DNA from 2 places in the Streptomyces sp. NBC_00554 genome. Region 2 is predicted to be linked to the other one. Evidence: predicted binding sites of a transcription regulator. Region 2 holds the regulator's gene; the other holds the start of a gene.
The links. The regulator HrcA, encoded in region 2, represses chaperone genes, less so after heat shock. The targets are predictions, from matches to a motif close to TTNGCACTCNGNNNNNCNGAGTGCNAA.
Positions count from the first base shown of each region.

Region 1: the regulator HrcA is predicted to act here: its motif matches at 9,477-9,503, upstream of groES (co-chaperone GroES).

Region 1 covers NZ_CP107799.1:4,027,955-4,039,831, forward strand. Annotated here, with positions in the region: gene guaB (IMP dehydrogenase) at 1-1,055, opposite strand, end outside; gene OG266_RS17265 (sigma-70 family RNA polymerase sigma factor) at 1,572-2,147, opposite strand; gene OG266_RS17270 (response regulator transcription factor) at 2,416-3,027, opposite strand; gene OG266_RS17275 (WhiB family transcriptional regulator) at 3,418-3,747, shown strand; gene OG266_RS17280 (LysR family transcriptional regulator) at 3,839-4,735, opposite strand; gene OG266_RS17285 (MOSC domain-containing protein) at 4,816-5,484, shown strand; gene OG266_RS17290 (SDR family oxidoreductase) at 5,592-6,365, shown strand; gene OG266_RS17295 (ester cyclase) at 6,443-7,150, shown strand; gene groL (chaperonin GroEL) at 7,262-8,890, opposite strand; gene groES (co-chaperone GroES) at 9,024-9,332, opposite strand; gene OG266_RS17310 (polysaccharide deacetylase family protein) at 9,558-10,334, opposite strand; gene OG266_RS17315 (polysaccharide deacetylase family protein) at 10,331-11,233, opposite strand; gene OG266_RS17320 (SAM-dependent methyltransferase) at 11,288-11,877, shown strand, end outside.
Region 2 covers NZ_CP107799.1:6,728,066-6,739,942, forward strand. Annotated here, with positions in the region: gene OG266_RS29660 (SpoIIE family protein phosphatase) at 1-983, shown strand, start outside; gene hemW (radical SAM family heme chaperone HemW) at 1,037-2,269, shown strand; gene OG266_RS29670 (DUF3097 domain-containing protein) at 2,591-3,397, opposite strand; gene OG266_RS29675 (MBL fold metallo-hydrolase) at 3,443-4,177, opposite strand; gene hrcA (heat-inducible transcriptional repressor HrcA) at 4,350-5,366, shown strand; gene dnaJ (molecular chaperone DnaJ) at 5,367-6,506, shown strand; gene OG266_RS29690 (nitronate monooxygenase) at 6,640-7,740, shown strand; gene OG266_RS29695 (16S rRNA (uracil(1498)-N(3))-methyltransferase) at 7,737-8,477, shown strand; gene OG266_RS29700 (VOC family protein) at 8,494-8,886, shown strand; gene OG266_RS29705 (hypothetical protein) at 8,989-9,549, shown strand; gene OG266_RS29710 (S41 family peptidase) at 9,614-11,877, shown strand, end outside.

The DNA.
Region 1 (11,877 bases), 2.7 Mb from region 2:
TCTCCGGAGTACTGCAGACCGCCGTCGCCGATCACCGGAACACCTGCGGCGCGGCCCGCGAGAGCTGCCTCGTAGATGGCGGTGACCTGCGGGACGCCGATACCGGCGACCACACGGGTGGTACAGATCGAGCCGGGGCCCACGCCCACCTTGACGCCGTCGACACCGGCGTCGATCAGGGCCTGGGCGCCGTCGCGGGTGGCTACGTTGCCGCCGATCACGTCGACGCCGACGCTCGACTTGATCTTCGCCATCCAGTTGAGGGCGTTGCTGTTGTGCCCGTGCGAGGTGTCGACGATCAGGAAGTCCACGCCGGCCTCGGCCAGCGCCTGCGCGCGCTCCAGCGCCTCGGGGCTGGCTCCGACGGCGGCACCCACCAGGAGGCGGCCCTCGGCGTCCTTCGCGGCGTTCGGGTACTTCTCGGCCTTCACGAAGTCCTTGACCGTGATGAGGCCCTTGAGGACACCCGCGTCGTCGACCAGCGGAAGCTTCTCGATCTTGTGGCGGCGCAGCAGCTGCATGGCGTCGTTGCCCGAGATGCCGACCTTGCCGGTGACCAGGGGCATCGGGGTCATGACCTCGCGCACCTGGCGCGAGCGGTCGGTCTCGAAGGCCATGTCGCGGTTGGTGACGATGCCGAGCAGCTTGCCGTTGCCGTCGGTGACGGGGACACCGCTGATGCGGAACTTGGCGCACAGCGCGTCGGCCTCGCCCAGCGTCGCGTCCGGGTGCACCGTGATCGGGTCGGTGACCATGCCGGACTCGGAACGCTTCACGAGGTCGACCTGGTTGACCTGGTCCTCGATGGACAGGTTGCGGTGCAGCACGCCGACGCCGCCCTGCCGGGCCATGGCGATCGCCATGCGCGACTCGGTCACCTTGTCCATCGCGGCGGAGAGCAGCGGGATGTTCACACGCACGTTGCGCGAGATGCGGGACGAGGTGTCGACCGCGTTGGGCAGCACTTCCGAAGCGCCCGGCAGCAACAGCACGTCGTCGTAGGTCAGCCCGAGTGTCGCGAATTTAGCGGGCACTCCGTCGACGTTGGCAGTCATGACACCTTCCCCAAATGGCCTTGATCGGTGCGGATGTCCATGCTAACGGGAAGCAAGGGTCTCTCATTCCATGGCTTGGGTTGGCCTGGGGCTTCGTACTTTCGTACGGGGCGGGTGGCGTCGCCGTTCATCCACGGCGCCGGAAGCCCAGTCCCGGGCCCGAGCCCGGCGTTCGTAGACCCGCCCCGCCGGGCGCGGGCCGGTCTTCGCCGTGCGGCTACCCGCTGTCGCAGCGGAGAAAAACGCCGTCCTGGCTGGGCCGCGCCCGGCACCGCCGAACACCGCCGTACGGCCTCCCACCGTCGCGGCGGAGAAGAACTGCCGTCCCGGCTGAGCCATGCCCGGCACCGCCGAACACTGCCGTACGGCCTCCCACCGTCGCGGCGGAAAAAACCCGCCGTCCCGGCCGAGCCGCACCCAGCACCACCGCACCGCCAGACACCACCGTCCGGCTACCTCCGCCCCGGCGGACGCGGCGGAAAGAACCGGAAAACCCGGCCCCCGAACAACCCCCGCCTACTGCTCCGCCAACGCCCGCAGCCGGCTCAGCGCCCTGTGCTGAGCCACCCGTACCGCCCCTGGTGACATTCCCAACATCTGCCCCGTCTCCTCGGCCGTGAGGCCCACCGCGATCCTCAGCAGGAGCAGCTCGCGCTGGTTGTCGGGGAGGTTGGCCAGGAGTTTCTTGGCCCATTCGGCGTCGCTGCTGAGCAGGGCGCGCTCTTCTGGGCCGAGGGAGTCGTCGGGGCGCTCGGGCATCTCGTCCGAGGGGACCGCGGTGGAACCGGGATGGCGCATCGCGGCCCGCTGCAGGTCAGCGACCTTGTGGCCGGCGATGGCGAAGACGAACGCCTCGAAGGGGCGTCCGGTGTCCTTGTAGCGCGGCAGCGCCAGGAGCACCGCGACGCAGACCTCCTGCGCCAGGTCCTCCACGAAGTGCCGCGCGTCGCCCGGAAGCCGGGACAGACGGGTGCGGCAGTAGCGCAGCGCGAGGGGGTGAACATGAGCGAGCAGGTCGTGCGTGGCCTGCTCGTCGCCGTCGACAGCGCGATGGACGAGCGCACCGATCACCGTCGTCTCGTCGTCGCGCATCGGTCCATGGTGCCTCGGCGTCGTCCGATCCGTGGCACCGCGTCCATAGTTGTGCACCGAAGCGTTATGAGCAGGTGCGCCGGAACTCATCTCCTGCGCCCTCCCCTTCCGCTCGACCGAATCGTCCCCTAGGAACTCCACACCTCAAGGATGCGGCATCCGCCGGGAAACGGGGATCGGGCATCGAAGAGGCGCTCTCCGAGGGCCCGGCCCCGCCCGCCGCACGGCGGGCAGGGACTACTGCCGTTGTACCCCCACGGCGGCTCACTTAGCGAACCAGGCCCCACCGGAAACCGAGCGCCACAGCGTGCGCGCGGTCCGAGGCGCCGAGCTTCTTGAAGAGCCGCCGGGCGTGCGTCTTGACGGTGTCCTCGGAGAGGAACAGCTCACGGCCGATCTCCGCGTTGGAGCGGCCGTGGCTCATGCCCTCCAGGACCTGGATCTCCCGCGCGGTGAGCGTGGGCGCGGCGCCCATCTCGGCCGACCGCAGTCTGCGCGGGGCGAGCCGCCAGGTGGGGTCGGCGAGCGCCTGGGTCACCGTCGCGCGCAGTTCGGCACGCGAGGCGTCCTTGTGCAGATAGCCGCGGGCTCCGGCGGCGACGGCGAGCGCCACGCCGTCCAGGTCCTCGGCGACGGTGAGCATGATGATGCGCGCACCGGGGTCGGCGGACAACAGCCGCCGAACAGTCTCGACGCCGCCCAGACCGGGCATGCGTACGTCCATCAGAATCAGGTCCGAACGGTCGGCACCCCAGCGGCGGAGTACTTCCTCGCCGTTGGCCGCCGTCGTCACACGCTCGACGCCGGGCACTGTCGCCACCGCACGACGGAGCGCCTCTCGGGCAAGCGGGGAGTCGTCGCAGACGAGGACGGATGTCATGGCCGTCCTCCGCAGCTGATGCGCGTCACCTTGAGCCTCCAGGCTGGTACGAATCGTCATCTGTGCGGTCGACACTCGCCGACGGAAACTGCCGTCTGCCCGAGCGCTTGTTCCTTCAACCGCCTCGGCACTTCCAACGATGGTCACTCGAAAGAGTTACGGGGCAGCCGGTCGTCTTCGGCACTGTACGTGAGGGTGCGGACACGGTGCAGACATGCGGGGCGGACCCACAACCTTTCATCACAACCCATGCCCCATTTAGCCCGATTTCTTCCCTTTTGCTGGTGTCTGTGGCTAGATTCGCAATGAGTCATATTTTCATCTCCTTAGATCGTAGATGTACGGTCGGTGGGCACATAGCAGCCCAGAACGGCAACAAGGGGACACGCAATGGCAGATTTCTCCCGCCTTCCCGGTCCGAACGCGGACCTCTGGGACTGGCAGCTCCTCGCGGCTTGCCGCGGGGTCGACAGCTCGCTCTTCTTCCACCCGGAGGGCGAGCGAGGTGCGGCACGGAGCGCTCGCGAGAACTCGGCCAAAGAGGTCTGCATGCGATGCCCGGTACGCGCGGAGTGCGCGGCACACGCGCTGGCGGTGCGCGAGCCGTACGGCGTGTGGGGCGGGTTGACCGAGGACGAGCGAGAAGAGCTCATGGGACGGGCACGCAACCGGCTGGTCTCAGCGTCGGCCACTGGAAGCAGTCCCGCTTCGAACAACTGAAGGAACGTTTCTGCTAACCGGGCACGCGCACGCGTGCCCCTACTTTTCCGATGCCGCGCGCCGTGGCGCCCGGGTTCTCCCAGGGCTGGGGCTACCGCTGCGCGGCCCGCGCCAGCCGGTCCAGCGTCGCCGCCACCGCGGGCACCTGAGCAAGATCCGGCAGTGTGAGCGCGACGATCTCCCGCCGCACCGGGGGCTCCACCCTTACCGTGCGCGCCCCCTTCGGCCGTACGGACTCGATGGCGAGTTCCGGAAGGACCGCAACCCCCAGACCGGCGCCCACCAGGCCGACCACGGCCGGGTAGTCGTCGGTGGCGAAGTCGATACGGGGCTCGAAGCCCGCGCCGCGGCAGACCTCGACCAGTTGTCGGCGGCAGCGCGGGCAGCCCGCGATCCACGGGTCCCCGGCGAGTTCGCCGATCGCGACCGACTCGGCCCCGGCGAGGCGGTGGCTCTCGGGGACGAGCCCGACGAGGCGGTCCAGGAGCAGGGGGCGTACGACCAGGTCGTCCCACTCCTCGACGCCCGCCGCCCCCTCGTACCGGAACGCGAGCGCGATGTCGCAGTCGCCCTCGCGGAGCATCTCCACCGAGCGCGGCGGCTCGGCCTCCTCGAGGGAGACCCGGGTGCCGGGGTGCGCTGCGCGCAGGGCGGCGAGGGCCGTGGGGACGAGCGTGGAACTGCCGCTGGGGAAGGAGACGAGCCGTACGCGGCCGGCGCGCAGGCCCGCGATCGCGGCGACCTCCTCCTCGGCGGCCGTCAGTCCCGCGATGATGCCGGCCGCGTGCCGGACCAGCGCGTCGCCCGCCTGCGTCAGGCGCATCTCTCGTCCCGTGCGGACCAGCAGCGGCGTGCCGACGGACGCTTCGAGCGCCTTCATCTGCTGGCTGACGGCGGGCTGGGTGCAGCCCAGTTCGCGCCCGGCCGCCGAGAAGGAGCCGGTGGCGGCGACGGCGCGCAGTACACGGAGATGGCGGGCCTCGATCATTTTCTGAGCATAAGGGTGCCTTGGGTATGGAAGCGAATATTGCGTCGACGCTTTGGCTCCCATCGCCTAGCGTTCTCGTCATGAAGCTTCTCTCGCTGAATCTCGGCCGGGCGCGAGCCGTCGACTACACGGACCAGCCGGAGGGGGTGACCGGCATCGACAAACAGCCGGTGCCCGGGCCGGTGCGGGTCGCGGCGCCCGGGCCCAAGGGGACCGGCGGGAGCGGCCTCGCCGGGGACGACGTGTGCCACAAGCGGCACCACGGCGGGGATCACCAGGCCGTGTACGCGGTCGCGCGCGAGGATCTCGACGACTGGGAACGCGAGCTGGGCCGGACGCTGCCCGCCGGCTCCTTCGGCGAGAACCTCACGACACTGGGGGTCGACGTGTCCGGAGCGCTGATCGGCGAGCGCTGGCGGATCGGGCCCGAGGTGGTCCTCGAGGTCACCTGCGGGCGCATCCCCTGCCGGACCTTCCAGGAACACGTCGGTGAGAAGGGCTGGGTGAAGCGCTTCACCCAGAAGGGGGCGCCGGGCGCGTATCTGCGTGTCGTCGAGCCCGGCGAGATCCGCTCCGGCGACCCGATCGAGATCGTGCACAGGCCGGACCACGACGTCACGGTCGCCCTCCAGTTCCGTGCGATCACGACCGAACGGGGGCTGCTGCCAAGGCTGTTGGACGCGGGCGAGGCGCTGCATCCGGAATCCCGGGCGATCGCCGAGAAATACGTGGCGACGCCCGGCGCTTAGCAGGGGCTGCGCAGGCAGTCGCGCGCCCCGCGCAGAAGTGGTGTGGGGCGCGCGGACGTTGGGGGCGCGGGGCGCCGGACCACAGGTCAGGTCACTAACCTTGGGCCATGACAACGGCTCTGATTACGGGATCGACCGCGGGGATCGGCGCCGCCTTCGCGCGGCGTCTGGCGGCTGACGGGCACAACCTCGTGCTGGTGGCGCGTGACACCAAGCGGCTGGGCGAGCAGGCGACCGAGCTGCACGACCGGCACGGCATCGAGGCGGAGGTGCTGACGGCGGATCTGGCGACGGACGACGGCATCGAGGCCGTGGCCGAGCGCTTGAGCGACCGCAAGAACCCGGTCGACCTGCTGGTCAACAACGCCGGTTTCGGCAACAAGGGCCGGTATCTCGACGTGTCGATCGCCGACGAGCTGAAGATGCTCAAGGTGCACTGCGAGGCGGTCCTCCGGCTGACCTCCGCGGCGACCGAGGGCATGCGCGAGCGCGGCCGTGGCGGGGTCGTCAACGTCGCGTCGGTGGCCGCGTTCCTGCCGCGGGGGACGTACGGGGCGTCCAAGGCGTGGGTCGTGCAGTTCTCGCAGGGCGCGGCGAAGGACCTGGCAGGCAGCGGCGTACGGCTGATGGCGCTGTGCCCCGGTTTCGTGCGCACCGAGTTCCACCAGCGCGCCGGGATGGGCACCGACAACATCCCCAACTGGATGTGGCTGGACGCCGACAAGCTGGTCGCCGCAGCGCTCACGGACCTGTCCCGCGGCAAGACCCTGTCGATTCCCGACCCGCGCTACAAGGTGCTGATGGGCATGGCAAAGGTGGCGCCGCGGTCGTTGCTGGGCGGCATCTCCTCCAGGACCGGGCGGAAGTACGGGCCCCAGTAGGCCAGAGGGGTGGCGCCGCCGTCCCAGTGGGACGATGGGGGTATCGACCGGACCCAGGGGGGCCGGAAGGCGGCGTCATGACATTTGTGCAGCTCATCGACTGCAAGACGGGTCGATTCGACGAGATGGACCGGCTCATGGACACATGGGTCGAGCAGACCAAGGGCAAGCGGACCGCGACGCACAGCGTCATCGGCAAGGACCGGTCCGACGCCAGGCACTTCATCGAGATCGTGGAGTTCGCGTCGTACGAGGAAGCGATGGCGAACTCGAATCTTCCCGAGACGGACAAGATCTTCCGGGAGATGGTGGCGCTCTGCGACGAGATGCCGACGTTCACGGATCTGGATGTGGTGCGGGACGAGTGGCTCTACAAGACCAACGTCCGCAATTTCTACGGGCTGGTCGCCGGCAAGGGCGAGTTGCCTTCGTGGGACGAGGTCGTCGCGGAGAACTACCACGACCACGATCCGTCCAACGAGCAGGACGTGATCGGCCTGGACGCCATGCGCCGCGAGGTGGACATGTGGCGGACCGGGTTCGACTTCACGTTCACCATCGAGGACCAGCTCGCCGACGGCGACCGGGTCTGTACGCGCTGGACCTGGAACGGCACCCACAAGGGTGACTTCATGGGGATCCCGGCCAGCGGCAGGCAGGTCGCCATGACCGGCACGACCATCCACCGGTGCACCGACGACGGCAAGCTCGCCGAGGGCTGGTGGCAGTACGACAGGCTGGGACTGATGGCGCAGCTCGGGGCGCTGGATTCGCTGGAGCAGTGACCCGTAGCCCGTGTCGCTGGAGCAGTGACCCGTAGCCCGTAGCCCGTAGTGGATAAACGGGAGAAGCCCCCGTTCCCTGTGGGAACGGGGGCTTCCTCGGAAGCTGGTGCCTCAGTGCGAGTGGCCGTGACCGTGGCCGTGACCGGCCTCGGCCTCTTCCTCGGCCGGCTTCTCGACGACCAGGGTCTCGGTCGTGAGGAGCAGGGAGGCGATGGAGGCGGCGTTCTCCAGGGCGGAGCGGGTGACCTTGACCGGGTCGATGACGCCGGCCTTGACCAGGTCGCCGTACTCGCCGGTGGCGGCGTTGAAGCCCTGGCCCTTGTCGAGCTCGGCGACCTTGGAGGTGATGACGTAACCCTCCAGGCCGGAGTTCTCGGCGATCCAGCGCAGCGGCTCGACGGCGGCCTTGCGGACGACCGCGACACCCGTGGCCTCGTCGCCGGTCTTGCCGAGGTTGCCCTCAAGGATCTTGACGGCGTGGACGAGCGCGGAGCCACCACCGGAGACGATGCCCTCCTCGACCGCGGCGCGGGTCGCGGAGATGGCGTCCTCCAGACGGTGCTTCTTCTCCTTGAGCTCCACCTCGGTGGCGGCGCCGACCTTGATCACGCACACGCCGCCGGCCAGCTTCGCGAGGCGCTCCTGGAGCTTCTCGCGGTCCCAGTCGGAGTCGGTGTTCTCGATCTCGGCCTTGATCTGGTTGACGCGGCCGACGACCTCGGAGGAGTCGCCGCCACCGTCGACGACCACGGTGTCGTCCTTGGTGATCGTGACGCGGCGGGCGGTGCCCAGCACGTCCAGACCGATCTGGTCGAGCTTGAGGCCGACCTCCTCGGCGATGACCTGACCGCCGGTGAGGGTGGCGAGGTCGCCCAGCATCGCCTTGCGGCGGTCGCCGAAGCCCGGGGCCTTCACCGCGACGGCGTTGAAGGTGCCGCGGATCTTGTTCACGACCAGGGTCGACAGGGCCTCGCCCTCGACGTCCTCGGCGATGATCAGGAGCGGCTTCGAGGCATTGGCCTGGATGACCTTCTCGAGCAGCGGCAGGAGGTCCTGGATGGAGGAGATCTTGCCCTGGTGGATGAGGATGTACGGGTCCTCGAGGACGGCCTCCATGCGCTCCTGGTCCGTCACGAAGTACGGCGACAGGTAGCCCTTGTCGAAGGCCATGCCCTCGGTGAAGTCCAGCTCCAGACCGAAGGTGTTGGACTCCTCGACGGTGATGACACCGTCCTTGCCGACCTTGTCCATCGCCTCGGCGATGAGCTCGCCGACCTGGCTGTCCTGCGCGGACAGACCGGCGACGGCCGCGATGTCGGCCTTGTCCTCGATCGGACGGGCGGTCGCGAGGAGCTCCTCGGACACGGCCTTGACGGCGGCGTCGATGCCCTTCTTGAGGAGGGCGGGGGACGCGCCGGCGGCGACGTTCTTGAGGCCCTCGCGTACGAGCGCCTGGGCGAGCACGGTGGCGGTGGTCGTACCGTCACCCGCGATGTCGTTGGTCTTGGTCGCCACCTCCTTCACCAGCTGGGCACCGAGGTTCTCGAACGGGTCGTCGAGCTCGACCTCACGCGCGATGGTGACGCCGTCGTTGGTGATGGTGGGAGCGCCGAACTTCTTGTCGATGACGACGTTGCGGCCCTTGGGGCCGATCGTCACCTTGACCGTGTCGGCAAGCTTGTTGACGCCGCGCTCGAGGGCGCGACGGGCGTCCTCGTCGAACTTCAGGATCTTCGCCATGGGAGCGATTCAGCCCTCTCGAAACTCTGGAAAATCTGGGGAGAACGAACGGCGCCCCCGACGCCCGGCTACTTGAGGTCGCGGGGGGCCAGGGGCGCAGTTCACTACAAAACCGGTTGGGTACCGGGGTGAATTACTTCTCGATGATCGCGAGAACGTCGCGAGCCGAGAGGACGAGGTACTCCTCGCCGTTGTACTTCACCTCGGTGCCGCCGTACTTGCTGTACAGCACGATGTCGCCGACAGCGACGTCGAGCGGAAGACGGTTACCGTCCTCGAAACGGCCCGGGCCCACGGCAAGGACGACGCCCTCCTGGGGCTTCTCCTTCGCGGTGTCCGGGATGACCAGGCCAGAGGCCGTGGTCTGCTCGGCTTCGAGCGGCTGGACCACAATGCGGTCCTCGAGCGGCTTGATGGCAACCTTGGAGCTGGTGGTCGTCACGATCCGACCTCCCCCTTCGGAGATCTCACGGGGTTAACTGTCTGAGGTGGCGACCAGGTGGACCCGTCGTCGCGGGAGCCGGATCTACCTGTCGTCATTGGCACTCTCCAGTGGGGAGTGCCAGACCCGAGACTATGACCGCGATTAGCACTCGGTCAAGCGGAGTGCCAACGCGGCGCTCACGAGCCCATCGGATCCCGAGCGGAATCACAGCCCCCGGACACGTCACAGGTAGTCCTCGAGCCGCGCCGGCGTGAACCCTTCCGCCTGGACTTGGCGCAGCAGCTCGACCGTCGCCTCCGTGAGGTTCGGGTGCTCGGAGCCGGACAGGATGTCGCCCGGCCGCAGGGGGCCCGCGTCGGCGTCCCGCCCCCGCACGACGGCGGCGATCCCGCAGTCGGCGGCGGCCCGCAGCGTGGTGGTGTCGTACGTGCCGTACGGGGGCCGCAGGAAGCGGGGGCGGATGCCGAAGCGCTCCTTGAGCTTGTTCTGCTGGCCGCAGATCTCGGCGCGCTGGCCGGCGTACGGCAGGCCCCGCAGGGAGGGGTGGTCGAGGGTGTGGTTCTGCACGGTCGCGCCGACCGCCCGCAGCCGCGCGAAGTGTCCGTACCCCGGCCCGACCACGCTGTCCGTGACGAACATGCTGACCGGCAGCCGCAGTTCACGGACCAGGTCGACGAACCGCGGATCCCGTTCGGCACCGTCGTCGTACGTCAGGAAGACCACCTTGTCGCGGGTGGGCACGCGGTCCACGACCGGCGCGAGGCCCGGGCCCGCGGTGCGCGCGGTGACCCGGGCGGACGGTTTCGGCGCGGGGACGAGCGGCGCGGAAAGGCCCCAGCGGCGGTACGTCGCCAGGGTCGGCCCGTGCGAGCGCGCTTTGCTCACCTCGTGCGCCGCCTTCTTGCCCAGCCGTTCGATCGGGTCGACGGACTGGGCACAGCCCGTAAGGAGTACGGCGGCGAGCGCCCCGGAAAGGAGCGCGTACGGCCGCGACCTCACAGGTAGTCCTCCAAGCGCGCCACCGCGTACCCCTTGTCGGTCACCATCTTCATGAAGCGGCGGACCATGTCGGGCATCGTGCCCTTCCAGTCCTCCTTGCCGCGGAAGTGGCTGAGGACGATGTCGCCGGGGTTCAGATCGCGGTCCCACTCGCGGTACTCCCAGTGGTCGACGAAGATCTCCTCGTTCCACAGCGGGGCCGCCTTGATGCCGCAGGCCTTGGCCGCGCGCAGGGTGTCCTCGTTGTAGTTGCCGAACGGCGGCCGGAAGAGCGTGGGGCGCTTGCCGAACTGCTTCTTCATCACGTCCTGCATGCCGCAGATCTCGCGCTTCTGGCGTTCGTAGGAAAGCCCGGGCAGGTAGGGGTGGTGGAGCGTGTGGTTGTTGAGTACGACGCCACGGTCGCGCATCTTGCGGAAGTACCCGTAGTCCTCCTTGACCAGGTAGTCGCTGAGGAAGGCGGTGTACGGGATCTTCAGGTCGCTCATCATCCGCAGGAACGCGGGGTCCTTCTCGGCGCCGTCGTCGATGGTGAGGAAGACGACCTTGTCCTTGGTGGGGATGGTCGTGAAGACCGGCGGCAGATCCTCGCCGTCCTCGACCTCGAAGCCGTCGCGGAACTCGATGACCGGCTTCTTGGCGGGGGCCGGCGGCGCGGTAAGCGGTGTCTTGGCAAGGCCCCAGCGCTTGGCCGCGGCGGCCCGTGCGGCCTGCGCGCGGCGGAGCTTGGCGGCGTAGGAGTCGAGGGCACGGGCGGCGGGTGGCGCCTGCGGCGCTTGGGGTGCCTGGCGGCCGGGCGCCGGTTTCACGGGCTTGGAGCCGGCGCTCTCGGCGCAGCCGGACACGAGGGCGGCGAGGGTGAGCGCAGCGATGCCGCTCCGGACAACCGTCAACTTCATACCGTTTTTGTAATTTTGTCGTACTGATCGCATGGCGCCGGATCCTCCCAGGCCATGGCCCGTACGGGGCCACGACACCGCGGCCGGACGCGCGCCGTCCACCGACTGGCCCACAATGGCCCGGTGAACGACCTCGATCCGCCGTCCCCCCTCGCCTCCTTCGCCTCCCTGCTCACCCCCGAGGGCCGCGCCCTGCTCGACGAGGTGCGCGGCACCGACCCGGCGCGCGAACTGGCCGTCGCCACCCGGCTGCGCCGCGAGCACCCGGCCGAGCTGGTCTCGGCGGCCCTCGGGCAGGCGCGGCTGCGGCAGCGGGCGGCGGCGAAGTTCGGCGCCGAGGACGCGGAGCGGATGTTCTTCACCCCCAACGGGGTCGAGCAGTCGACCCGTACGACGGTCGCGGCGCACCGCGCGGAGCGGCTGCGCGCCCTCGGCGTCCGCTCGGTCGCCGACCTCTGTTCCGGCATCGGCGGCGACGCGATCGCGCTCGCCCGCGCCGGGATCCGGGTCCTCGCCGTCGACCGGGACCCGCTGACGGTGGCGGTGGCACGCGCGAACGCCGACGCGCTCGGCCTCACCGGCCTGATCGAGGTCCGCGAGGCGGATGTCACCGAGGTGGACGTGTCCGCGTACGAGGCCGTCTT
Region 2 (11,877 bases):
GGCCGACCGGGCCCGGAGTGAGCGGGGCGGCGCTCGCGTATCGGCTGATCGCGGGCGGGCGGCCGCTGGGCACGCTCGTCATCGGGCGGGCCGGGGCGACCGGTTTCCCCGACGAGATCACGGGGCTCGTCGAGGACCTCAGCCGCCGTATCGCCCTCGCCATCGGAGCGGCCCGCCAGTACGCGCGCCAGGCCACCATCAGCCGGGTCCTCCAGCGCGGCCTGCTGCCCGGCGCGGTCGCCGAGATCCCCGGGGTACGCAGCGCCCTCGTCTACGAGCCGCTCGACAAGGGCGGACCCAGCGGCGACTTCTACGACCTGTTTCCGGCCGGCGACGGGCGCTGGTCCTTCCTCGTCGGCGATGTCCAGGGCAAGGGGCCCGAGGCCGCCGTAGTGATCGGCCTGGCCAGGCCCTGGCTGCGGCTGCTGGCCCGTGAGGGGTACGAGGTCGCCGACGTCCTCGACCGCCTCAACAGGCTCCTCCTCGACGACGCGACGGAGGCGGCGGACGCGGCGGCCCGCGCGCTCGTGGCGGCGGGCGGACCCGGGCTCGCCGCGGACCCCGGACCGCAGACGCGCTTCCTGTCCATGCTGTACGGCGAACTGGTGCCCTTCGACGGCGGAGTGCGCTGCACCCTGGCCTCCGCCGGGCATCCGCTGCCGCTGCTCCTCGGCCCGGACGGCGACGTGCGCGAGGTGGCCCGGCCGGGGACCCTCCTCGGCGTCTTCGAGGACGCGACGTACGCCTCCGAGACCTTCGAGCTGTACCCCGGCGACACCCTGCTGTGCGTCACGGACGGTGTCACCGAGCGCCGCAGCGGCTCCCGTCAGTTCGACGACGACGACGGTCTCGCCGTGGCCCTGGCCGACTGCACCGGCCTGAGCGCCGAACTGATCGCCGAACGGATCCGCAGGCTCGTCCACGAGTTCGGTGCCAAGCCGCCGGAGGACGACATGGCGCTGCTGGTGCTGCAGGCGGAATAGGCACGGCCGCAGCTCGTACGAGGTTCGGGCGGGCGTACGGGACAATGGAAGGCATGCCTTCCGCACTTCCCGACGGTGAGCCCGTCCCCGACGACGGGGCGCTGCCCGCGCACGCCCTGGCCGGGGCCGCCGACCGCCCCCTCGGGTTCTATCTCCATGTGCCGTACTGCGCGACCCGCTGCGGCTACTGCGACTTCAATACCTACACGGCGACCGAGCTGCGGGGCACCGGAGGCGTGCTCGCCTCCCGCGACAACTACGCGGAGACACTGATCGACGAGGTCCGCCTCGCCCGCAAGGTGCTCGGCGACGACCCGCGTCCCGTCCGTACGGTGTTCGTCGGCGGCGGTACGCCCACGCTCCTGCCCGCCGCCGATCTCGTACGGATGCTCGCCTCGATCCGTGACGAGTTCGGGCTCGCCGACGACGCGGAGATCACCACCGAGGCGAACCCGGAGTCCGTGGACCCCGGGTACCTCGCGACCCTGCGGGCCGGGGGCTTCAACCGGATCTCCTTCGGCATGCAGAGCGCCCGGCAGCACGTGCTGAAGGTGCTCGACCGCACGCACACGCCCGGGCGGCCCGAGGCCTGTGTCGCCGAGGCCCGCGCGGCGGGCTTCGAGCATGTGAACCTCGACCTCATCTACGGCACGCCTGGGGAGTCCGACCACGACTGGCGGGCCTCGCTGGACGCGGCGCTCGGGGCCGGGCCCGATCACATCTCCGCGTACGCGCTCATCGTCGAGGAGGGCACTCAGCTCGCGCGGCGGATCCGGCGTGGGGAGGTGCCGATGACGGACGACGACGTCCACGCGGACCGGTATCTCATCGCCGACGAGGTGCTCTCCGGGGCGGGCTTCGACTGGTACGAGGTGTCCAACTGGGCCACCTCCGATGCCGGGCGGTGCCTCCACAACGAGCTGTACTGGCGTGGTGCCGACTGGTGGGGTGCCGGGCCCGGGGCCCACAGTCATGTGGGCGGGGTGCGCTGGTGGAACGTGAAGCATCCGGGGGCGTATGCCGGGGCGCTGGCGGCGGGGAAGTCGCCCGGGGCGGGGCGTGAGCTGCTCTCCGGGGAGGATCGGCGGGTGGAGCGGATTCTGCTTGAGCTGCGGTTGCGGGAGGGGTGTCCGTTGTCGCTGCTCCGCCCTGATGGGCTCTCCGCCTCGCGGCGGGCGCTGTCCGAGGGGCTTCTGGAGATCGGGCCGTACGACGACGGTCGTGCCGTTCTCACGTTGCGGGGGCGGTTGCTGGCGGATGCGGTGGTGCGGGACCTGGTGGACTGAGGGGCTTTTTTCGCCCCCTCCGCCCCTACCTGTCCCTTGTTCCTGGGGCTCCGCCCCAGACCCCGCTCCTCAAACGCCGGAGGGGCTGAATCTTTCCCCGGCCGGAGCTGAAATCTTTCAGTTCCGGCCAGAGAACCTTTCAACCCCGACCGGCAGATCTTTCGCCCCCGCGGCAGATCTTTCAGTCCCGGCCGGGGGAGATCTTTCAGCCCGTCCGGCGTTTGAGGACGAGCGCGTCAGCGCGATGCGGGGGTCTGGGGGCGGCAGCCCCCAGGAACGGGACGGGAAGGGGCGGAGGGGGCGAGAAAACACCCCTGTCGCTCACTCCGGTGCCGTCACGAAGTCGATCAGTTCCTCCACCCTGCCCAGGAGTTCTGGCTCCAGGTCCTTGTAGGAGTGGACGCGGGACAGGATGTGCTGCCAGGCCGCGCCGGTGTTTTCGGGCCAGCCCAGGGCGCGGCAGACGCCTGTTTTCCAGTCCTGGCCGTGGGGGACCCGGGGCCAGGCGGCGATGCCGACGGAGGACGGTTTCACGGCCTCCCAGATGTCGATGTACGGGTGGCCGACCACCAGGGCGTGGTCGCTGGTGACCGCGTCCGCGATGCGGGACTCCTTCGTGCCGGGGACCAGGTGGTCGACGAGGACGCCGAGGCGGGCGTCCGGCCCCGGGGCGAAGTCCGCGACGATCGCGGGCAGGTCGTCGATGCCCTCCAGGTACTCGACGACGACGCCCTCGATGCGCAGGTCGTCGCCCCAGACGCGTTCGACGAGCTCGGCGTCGTGCCGCCCCTCCACGTAGATCCGCCCGGCCCGTGCCACCCGCGCCCGCGCACCCGGCACCGCGACCGACCCGGAGGCGGTGCGGGCGGGACGTACGGGAGCCGCGCCCGAGGGGCGGACCAGGGTCACCACCTTGCCCTCGAGGAGGAAGCCGCGCGGCTCCAGCGGGAACACCCGGTGCTTGCCGAAGCGGTCCTCAAGCGTCACCGTGCCCGCCTCGCAACGGATCACCGCGCCGCAGAAACCGGTGCCGGGCTCCTCGACCACCAGACCGGGGTCCGCCGGGACCTCGGGTACGGGCTTGGGCTTCTTCCACGGCGGAGTCAGGTCCGGCTGGTACTGGCGCATTCGGATGACGATAGGAGAAGCCGGGCCCCCGTGTCGTACGGCCTCCTACGACACGCCGAAACGGGCCGCCAGCGCGTCCCGTTGGGCCCGGACAAACCCCGCATTCACCACCGCCCCGTGACCGGGCACGTACAACGCGTCCTCCCCGCCCAGGTCGAGCAGCCGGTCAAGGGCCGCCGGCCAGTGGGACGGGACGGCGTCTGTGCCCGCCTGGGGCTCGCCCGACTCCTCCACCAGGTCGCCGCAGAAGACGACCTCCGGCCATGACGTCGATCCGGGGACCAGGACCACCAGGTCGTGGCCCGTGTGGCCGGGGCCCACGTTCGCGAGCAGGACCTGCGTGCCGCCGCCCAGGTCCAGGGTCCACTCGCCGGACACGAGGTGGCGGGGGCGGACGAGCAGATCGGCGGCCTCGTCCGCCTCCCGCGGGTCGAGACCGTGGCGTACGGCGTCCGCGCCCAGCCCCTCGCGGCCGTGCGCGAGAACCGTGTCCAGGCCCACCGCCCCGAACACCTCCACACCCGAGAAGGCGGCCGCGCCGAAAACATGGTCGAAGTGCGCGTGGGTGAGCGCGAGGTGCGTCACCCGGCGGCCGTCAAGCAGCCCTCGCGCCTCGGAACGCAACCGCGCGCCCTCCCGCAGGCTCGACCCCGCGTCGATCACCAGTGCCGCCCCGTCGCCCACCACGAGTCCGGTCGTGCAGTCCCAGTCCGGAAGACGCCGTCGCCCGACCCGTGGCGTCACCCTCTCCCAGCCTGCCTCTTCCCAAGTCACGCTCATGGGCAGACGCTAACGGCGAGGACGTCGTCGGCACGACCGCGCGGGGGCCGCCCTTGCCGGGGGCGTACCTCCCCGCCGTACACTGGGCCGGGGAACGCTGGCACTCGCACGCGCTGAGTGCCAGGGCGAAAGGCCCACCAGGACCACGGGACGACAGCTGGAGGTGTGCGCGATGCTCAGTGAACGCAGGCTCGAAGTGCTGCGCGCCATCGTCCAGGACTATGTGGGGACGGAGGAGCCGGTCGGTTCCAAGGCCCTCACCGAGCGGCACCGGCTCGGGGTTTCTCCGGCGACGGTCCGCAACGACATGGCCGCCCTCGAGGACGAGGGGTACATCGCCCAGCCGCACACCAGCGCCGGGCGCATCCCCACCGACAAGGGCTACCGGCTCTTCGTCGACAAGCTCGCGGGCGTCAAGCCGATGACCGCCCCCGAGCGGCGGGCCATTCAGAACTTCCTCGACGGCGCGGTCGATCTCGACGACGTCGTCGGGCGGACCGTACGACTGCTCGCGCAGCTCACCCGGCAGGTCGCGGTCGTGCAGTACCCGTCCCTCACGCGTTCGACCGTGCGGCACGTCGAGCTGCTGTCGCTGGCTCCGGCCCGCGTCATGCTCGTCCTGATCACGGACACCGGCCGGGTCGAGCAGCGCATGATCGACTGCCCGGTGCCGTTCGGGGAGACGTCGCTGGCGGATCTGCGGGCGCGGCTCAACAGCCGGGTCGCGGGCCGTCGGTTCTCGGACGTTCCGCAACTGGTGCAGGACCTGCCCGACGCCTTCGAGGCGGAGGACCGCGGTACGGTCACGACGGTGCTCTCCACTCTGCTGGAGACGCTCGTCGAGCAGACCGAGGAGCGGCTGATGATCGGCGGCACCGCCAATCTCACCCGTTTCGGACATGACTTCCCTCTCACCATCCGGCCCGTCCTCGAAGCGCTGGAGGAGCAGGTCGTGCTCCTCAAGTTGCTTGGTGAGGCCGGGGATTCGGGCATGACCGTACGGATCGGTCACGAGAACGCCTATGAGGGACTCAACTCCACGTCCGTCGTCTCCGTCGGCTACGGTTCGGGCGACGAAGCAGTAGCGAAACTCGGCGTGGTCGGACCGACCCGCATGGATTACCCCGGCACGATGGGAGCGGTACGAGCGGTGGCACGGTACGTCGGACAGATCCTGGCGGAGTCCTAAGTGGCCACGGACTACTACGCCGTACTCGGCGTGCGCCGCGACGCGTCCCAGGACGAGATCAAGAAGGCGTTCAGAAGGCTCGCGCGCGAGCTGCACCCGGACGTCAATCCCGATCCGAAGACGCAGGAGCGGTTCAAGGAGATCAACGCCGCGTACGAGGTGTTGTCGGACCCGCAGAAGAAGCAGGTCTACGACCTCGGCGGCGACCCGCTGTCCCAGTCGGGCGGCGCGGGCGGCCCCGGTGGCTTCGGCGCCGGTGGCTTCGGCAACTTCTCGGACATCATGGACGCCTTCTTCGGCACGGCGTCGCAGCGTGGCCCCCGGTCGCGTACGCGCCGTGGCCAGGACGCCATGATCCGGCTCGAGATCGAGCTGGACGAGGCGGCTTTCGGCACCACGAAGGACATCCAGGTCGACACGGCCGTGGTGTGCGGCACCTGCAGCGGTGAGGGCGCGGCGCCGGGGACCTCGGCGCAGACCTGTGACATGTGCCGCGGTCGCGGTGAGGTGTCGCAGGTCACGCGGTCCTTCCTCGGCCAGGTCATGACCTCGCGGCCCTGCCCCCAGTGCCAGGGCTTCGGGACCGTCGTCCCGACGCCGTGCCCGGAGTGCGCGGGCGACGGCCGGGTGCGGTCGCGCAGGACGCTGACCGTCAAGATCCCCGCCGGTGTCGACAACGGCACCCGGATCCAGCTCGCGGGCGAGGGCGAGGTCGGCCCCGGCGGCGGCCCCGCCGGCGACCTGTACGTCGAGATCCACGAGCTGCCGCACGCCGTGTTCCAGCGGCGCGGTGACGACCTGCACTGCACGGTCACCATCCCGATGACCGCGGCGGCCCTCGGTACCAAGGTGCCGCTGGAGACGCTCGACGGCATGGAGGAGATCGACATCCGTCCGGGCACGCAGTCCGGGCAGTCGGTCCCGCTGCACGGGCGCGGTATCACGCATCTGCGGGGCGGCGGGCGCGGTGACCTCGTCGTGCACGTCGAGGTGATGACGCCGTCGAAGCTCGACGCCGAGCAGGAGCGCCTGCTGCGTGAGCTGGCCGTGCTGCGCGGCGAGGAGCGGCCCATCGGGCAGTTCCAGCCGGGGCAGCAGGGGCTGTTCTCCCGCCTGAAGGACGCCTTCAACGGTCGCTGAGAGCGCCTTCAGCACTCGCTGAGGTGGGCCTTTCCGCCCCGGGCCGCACAGGCCGGGGCGGGACGTGCGGGTGGCCTATGCCAGGGCGAAGGCTCGATTCGGACTTGTTCGGAGGACGTGACAACATGCCGTCATGTCCTCCGCACTGACCGATCTCTTCCCACACCCGATCGTGCAGGCCCCCATGGCGGGCGGCGTATCCGTCCCGCATCTCGCGGCCGCCGTGTCCGAGGCCGGCGGGCTCGGCTTCCTTGCCGCCGGGTACAAGACCGCCGACGGTATGTACCAGGAGATCAAGCAGCTGCGCGGGATTACCGGACGACCCTTCGGCGTGAACCTCTTCATGCCGCAGCCCGAATACGCGGACAAGGCCGCCGTCGAGGTGTACGCCCACCAGCTCGCGGGTGAGGCCGCCTGGTACGAGACCGAACTCGGCGACCCGGACAGCGGCCGCGACGACGGCTACGACGCCAAACTCGCGGTCCTCCACGACAACCCGGTGCCGGTGGTCTCCTTCCACTTCGGCATCCCCACCCGCGACGTCCTGGACTCCCTCGCCCGCGCCGGCACCCTCACCCTGGTCACCGCGACCACGGCCGAGGAAGCGCTCGCCGTGCAGCGGGCCGGAGCCGCCGCAGTCGTCGTGCAGGGCGTCGAGGCGGGCGGCCACCAGGGCACCCACCGCGACAACCCGGAGACGGACGGCACCGGCATCGGACTGCTCTCGCTGATCGCGCAGGTCCGCGAGACCGTGCAGATCCCGATCGTCGCGGCCGGCGGCATCATGCGGGGCAGCCAGATCGCCGCGGTGCTCGCGGCCGGCGCGAACGCGGCCCAGCTCGGCACGGCGTTCCTCGCCACCCCCGAGTCCGGCGCGCACGCCGTGCACAAGCAGGCACTGACCAACCCCCTTTTCGTACGTACGGAGTTGACACGCGCCTTCTCCGGGCGCCCGGCACGCGGACTCGTCAACCGCTTCCTGCGCGAGCACGGCCCGTACGCGCCCGCCGCGTACCCCCAGGTCCACCACCTCACCTCCCCGCTGCGCAAGGCGGCGGCCAAGGCGGGCGACGCGCAGGGCATGGCGCTGTGGGCGGGCCAGGGACACCGCATGGCACGCGAACTGCCGGCCGGGCAGCTGGTGGAGGTGCTGAGCGCCGAACTCGCCGCTGCGAAGACAGCGTTGTCGGCGGATCCGGAGTCCGGGACGGGTGCGGGGGGTGCGGTCCGATGACGGCGCCGGTGTTCGTGGTCGAGCACTTCGACGCGGGCGGCGGAGGACGCTACGTCCTCGACGGGGCCGAGGGGCGGCACGCGGTCTCCGTGAAGCGGTTGCGGGCCGGCGAGGACGTCATCCTCACGGACGGCGCCGGGCGGTGGGCGGACTGCGTGGTGCTCGACACCGAGGGCAAGGACCGGCTCATCGTCCAGATGGACTCGGTGGCCGAGGAGCCGGAGGAGTCGCCCCGCATCACCGTCGTCCAGGCCCTCCCCAAGGGCGACCGCGGCGAGCTGGCCGTCGAGACCATGACGGAGACCGGCGTCGACGCGATCGTCCCCTGGGTGGCCTCCCGCTGCATCACGCAGTGGAAGGGCGAGCGGGGACTGAAGGGGCTCGCCAAGTGGCGGGCCACGGCCCGGGAGGCCGGCAAGCAGTCCCGCCGCGTCCGCTTCCCCGAGGTCGCGGACGCGATGACGACCAAGCAGGTTGCCGCACTTCTCGCCAAAGCCGACCTCGCGGCCGTCCTGCACGAGAGCGGCGACGAACCCCTCGCCACGGCCGAACTCCCGGAACAGGGCGAGATCGTGCTCGTGATCGGCCCCGAAGGGGGCGTCTCCCCGGAGGAGTTGGTGCTCTTCACCGAGGCGGGCGCGCGGGCGTACCGCCTGGGGCGCAGCGTGCTGCGCACCTCGACCGCCGGGACCGCGGCGGCCGCGCTGCTGCTCGGCCGCACCGGTCGCTGGTCCTGAACCGATGGAGATCCCCTTGGAACTCGCCCAAGTACGTCTGCTCGTCTCCGACTTCCCGGCCTGCTACCGCTTCTACGCGGAAGTCCTCGGCCTCAAGCCCCAGTCGGGCGCGACCGGGGGACCGTACGAGAAGTTCAGCCCGGTCACCGGCTCGGCGGGCATCGCCCTCCAGGACCGCGCGATGATGGCCCAAGTCCTCGGCGAACTGGGCGACATGGCGACGGGACACCGCTCACTGGTGGTGCTGCGCGTGGACGACCTGGACACGTACTGCGAGCAGATCACGGCCCGCGGCGCGACCATCCTGCACGGCCCCGCACCCATGACCGACCGCATGCGCGTCGCCCACCTCAAGGACCCGGAAGGGAACCTGGTGGAGCTGCAGGAGTGGCAGCTGCTGCTCGCCTGAATCCCCGGTCGGCGCCCAGGTGTTCGAGTGTGACGCGTGAGGATGCGGCAGTGGCCGCATGCGGTCTTCCGCGCCACCCGGGACGGTGGCACGCTGCCAGTCATGGGGGCTTTGAGGCGGATAGGAAGACGGGCCGGACAGCGGCGGACGATGGCGGCGGCCGGTCTCGTGGCGGTCGCCGTGGGCGGCGTCGTCGCGTGCGACCCCGCAGGGCTGAGCTCCGCCTCCGTGGCGTACACGACCGACCAGACCGTGACGAAGGAACTCGAGCGGCAGAAGGCGGATGTGCGGTGGCTCACCTGCACGGCGTCGTTCGGCGGCGGCAACAAGGCCTACACGCCCGGGAAGACGCCCTCGCCGACCGAGAACACCGTGGCGGACGTCGACTGCACGGGGGAGACCTCGGACGGGAAGGACATCACCGTCACGGGCAAGGTCACCCGGGCCGTCGACGGCCGGTGCGTACGCGGTGATCTGACCGCCAGGATCGACGGCAAGGAGTGGTTCCACGTGAAGGGTCTCGGCAACTGCGACACCCCCAGCACGCCCGGATACACCCCGCCCGTCAACAACCCACAGCAGCCCGGCCCCACTGTGACCGTGACCGTCACCAAGACCATCTACTGCCAGGGGAACCCCACGTGCTGGCCCCAGGGCAAGTGACGTGCGGGGAGGTAAGTGATCGAAACCCCTGTCCGGGGGCGTGATCGCTGCCTAAGGTGATCGGGTGACAGAGTCCGCACCCTCCGCGTATCTCCGGTTTCCGCATCTGCACGGCGATCTGGTCGCCTTCACCGCCGAGGACGACGTCTGGGTCGCCCCGCTGGACGGGGCGGGCCGCGCCTGGCGGGTCAGCGCAGACAACGTTCCGGTGAACCATCCGCGCATCTCCCCGGACGGTACGACCGTCGCCTGGACGTCCACCCGTGACGGCGCCCCCGAGGTGCATGCCGCCTCGCTGGACGGCGGACCGTCCAAACGGCTGACGTACTGGGGGAGTTCGAAGACCCAGGTGCGCGGCTGGACCCCCGACGGGCAGGTGCTCGCGCTCAGTACGCAGGGACAGGCGAGCCTGCGCCGCAGCTGGGCGCGGGCGATCCCGCTCGACGGCGGTCCGGCCACCACTCTCCCGTACGGGCCCGTCGGCGACGTCGCCCACGGCGACGGGGGCGTGCTGCTGCTGTCCGCTCCGATGGGGCGCGAGGCCGCCTGGTGGAAGCGGTACCGGGGCGGTACGGCGGGCAAGCTGTGGATCGACCGGGAGGGCGACGGGGAGTTCGTACGGCTGCATGAAGGGCTGGACGGGAACCTGGAGTACCCCCTGTGGGTGGGGGACCGGGTCGCCTTCCTGTCCGATCACGAAGGCGTCGGGGCCGTCTACTCCTCTCTCCCGGACGGGTCCGACCTGCGGCGGCACACCGAGATCGACGGTTTTTACGCGCGGCACGCGGCGACCGACGGCACCCGGGTCGTGTACGCGTCCGCCGGTGAACTGTGGCTCCTCGACGACCTGGACGGTGCCGAACCGCGCCGGCTCGACCTCAGGCTCGGCGGACAGCGCGTCGACCTGCAGCCGCATCCCGTGAGCGCCTCCCGCTGGTTCGGGGCCGCCGCGCCCGACCACACCGGACGCGGCAGCGCGATCGCCGTGCGCGGCTCCGTCCACTGGGTCACCCACCGCTCGGGCCCGGCCCGCGCGCTCGCCGCCGAACCCGGCGTACGCGCCCGGCTGCCCCGCACCTTCCGGGCGGAGGGCGAGGAACACGTGGTGTGGGTGACGGACGCCGAGGGCGACGACGCCCTGGAGTTCGCCCCCGCGACCGGCGTCGCGCCCGGCGCGACACCCCGGCGGCTCGCCGCCGGACAGCTCGGGCGGGTCCTTGGGCTCGCGATGTCACCCGACGGCAGCCGCGCCGCCGTCGCCTCGCACGACGGACGCGTCCTGCTCGTCGAGCGCGAGACGGGAGAGGTCCGCGAGGTCGACCGCAGCGAGAACGGCGACGTCAGCGGCCTCGCCTTCTCGCCCGACTCCGCCTGGCTCGCCTGGTCGCACCCCGGCCCGCGCCCGCTGCGCCAGCTCAAGCTCGCCAACACCACCGACCTGTCGGTGACCGAGGCGACCCCGCTCCGCTTCCGGGACTACGCACCCGCGTTCACCCTCGACGGCAAGCACCTCGGGTTCCTCTCGGCCCGGTCCTTCGACCCGGTCTACGACGAGCACGTCTTCGACCTCGCGTTCGTGGGCGGCTCGCGACCGCACCTCATCACGCTCGCCGCGACCACCCCCTCGCCCTTCGGACCGCAGCGCCACGGCCGCCCCTTCGAGGCGCCCGACAAGGACGAGACGCCCGACAGCGAGGGCGCCCCCGCGACCCGGATCGACCTCGACGGACTCGCCGACCGGATCGTGCCGTTCCCCGTCGAGGCCGCCCGCTACTCCGGCCTTCGCGCCGCCAAGGACGGACTGCTGTGGCTGCGGCATCCCGTCCGCGGAGTGCTCGGCTCCTCCCGCGCCACCCCCGACGACCCGGACCCGAAGACCGAACTGGAGCGGTACGACCTCGTCCAGCAGCGCATCGAGCATCTCGCCGCCGACGCCGACCACTTCGCCGTCAGCGGCGACGGCAAGCGCGTCCTGCTGTGGACCGACGGCAAACTCAAGGTCGTACCGAGCGACCGGCGCGCCTCGAACGACGACGAGAGCGACACCAACATCACCGTCGATCTGTCGCGCGTACGACAGACCGTCGACCCGGCCGCCGAGTGGCGGCAGATGTACGACGAGACCGGCCGCCTCATGCGGGACAACTTCTGGCGGCCCGATCTCGGAGGGACCGACTGGGACGGGGTCCTTCAGCGGTACCGGCCGGTGCTTGAACGGGTCGCCACCCACGACGACCTCGTGGACCTCCTGTGGGAGGTGCAGGGCGAACTCGGCACCTCGCACGCGTACGTCATGCCGCGCGGCGGCGGATGGGGCGGCGGTGACCG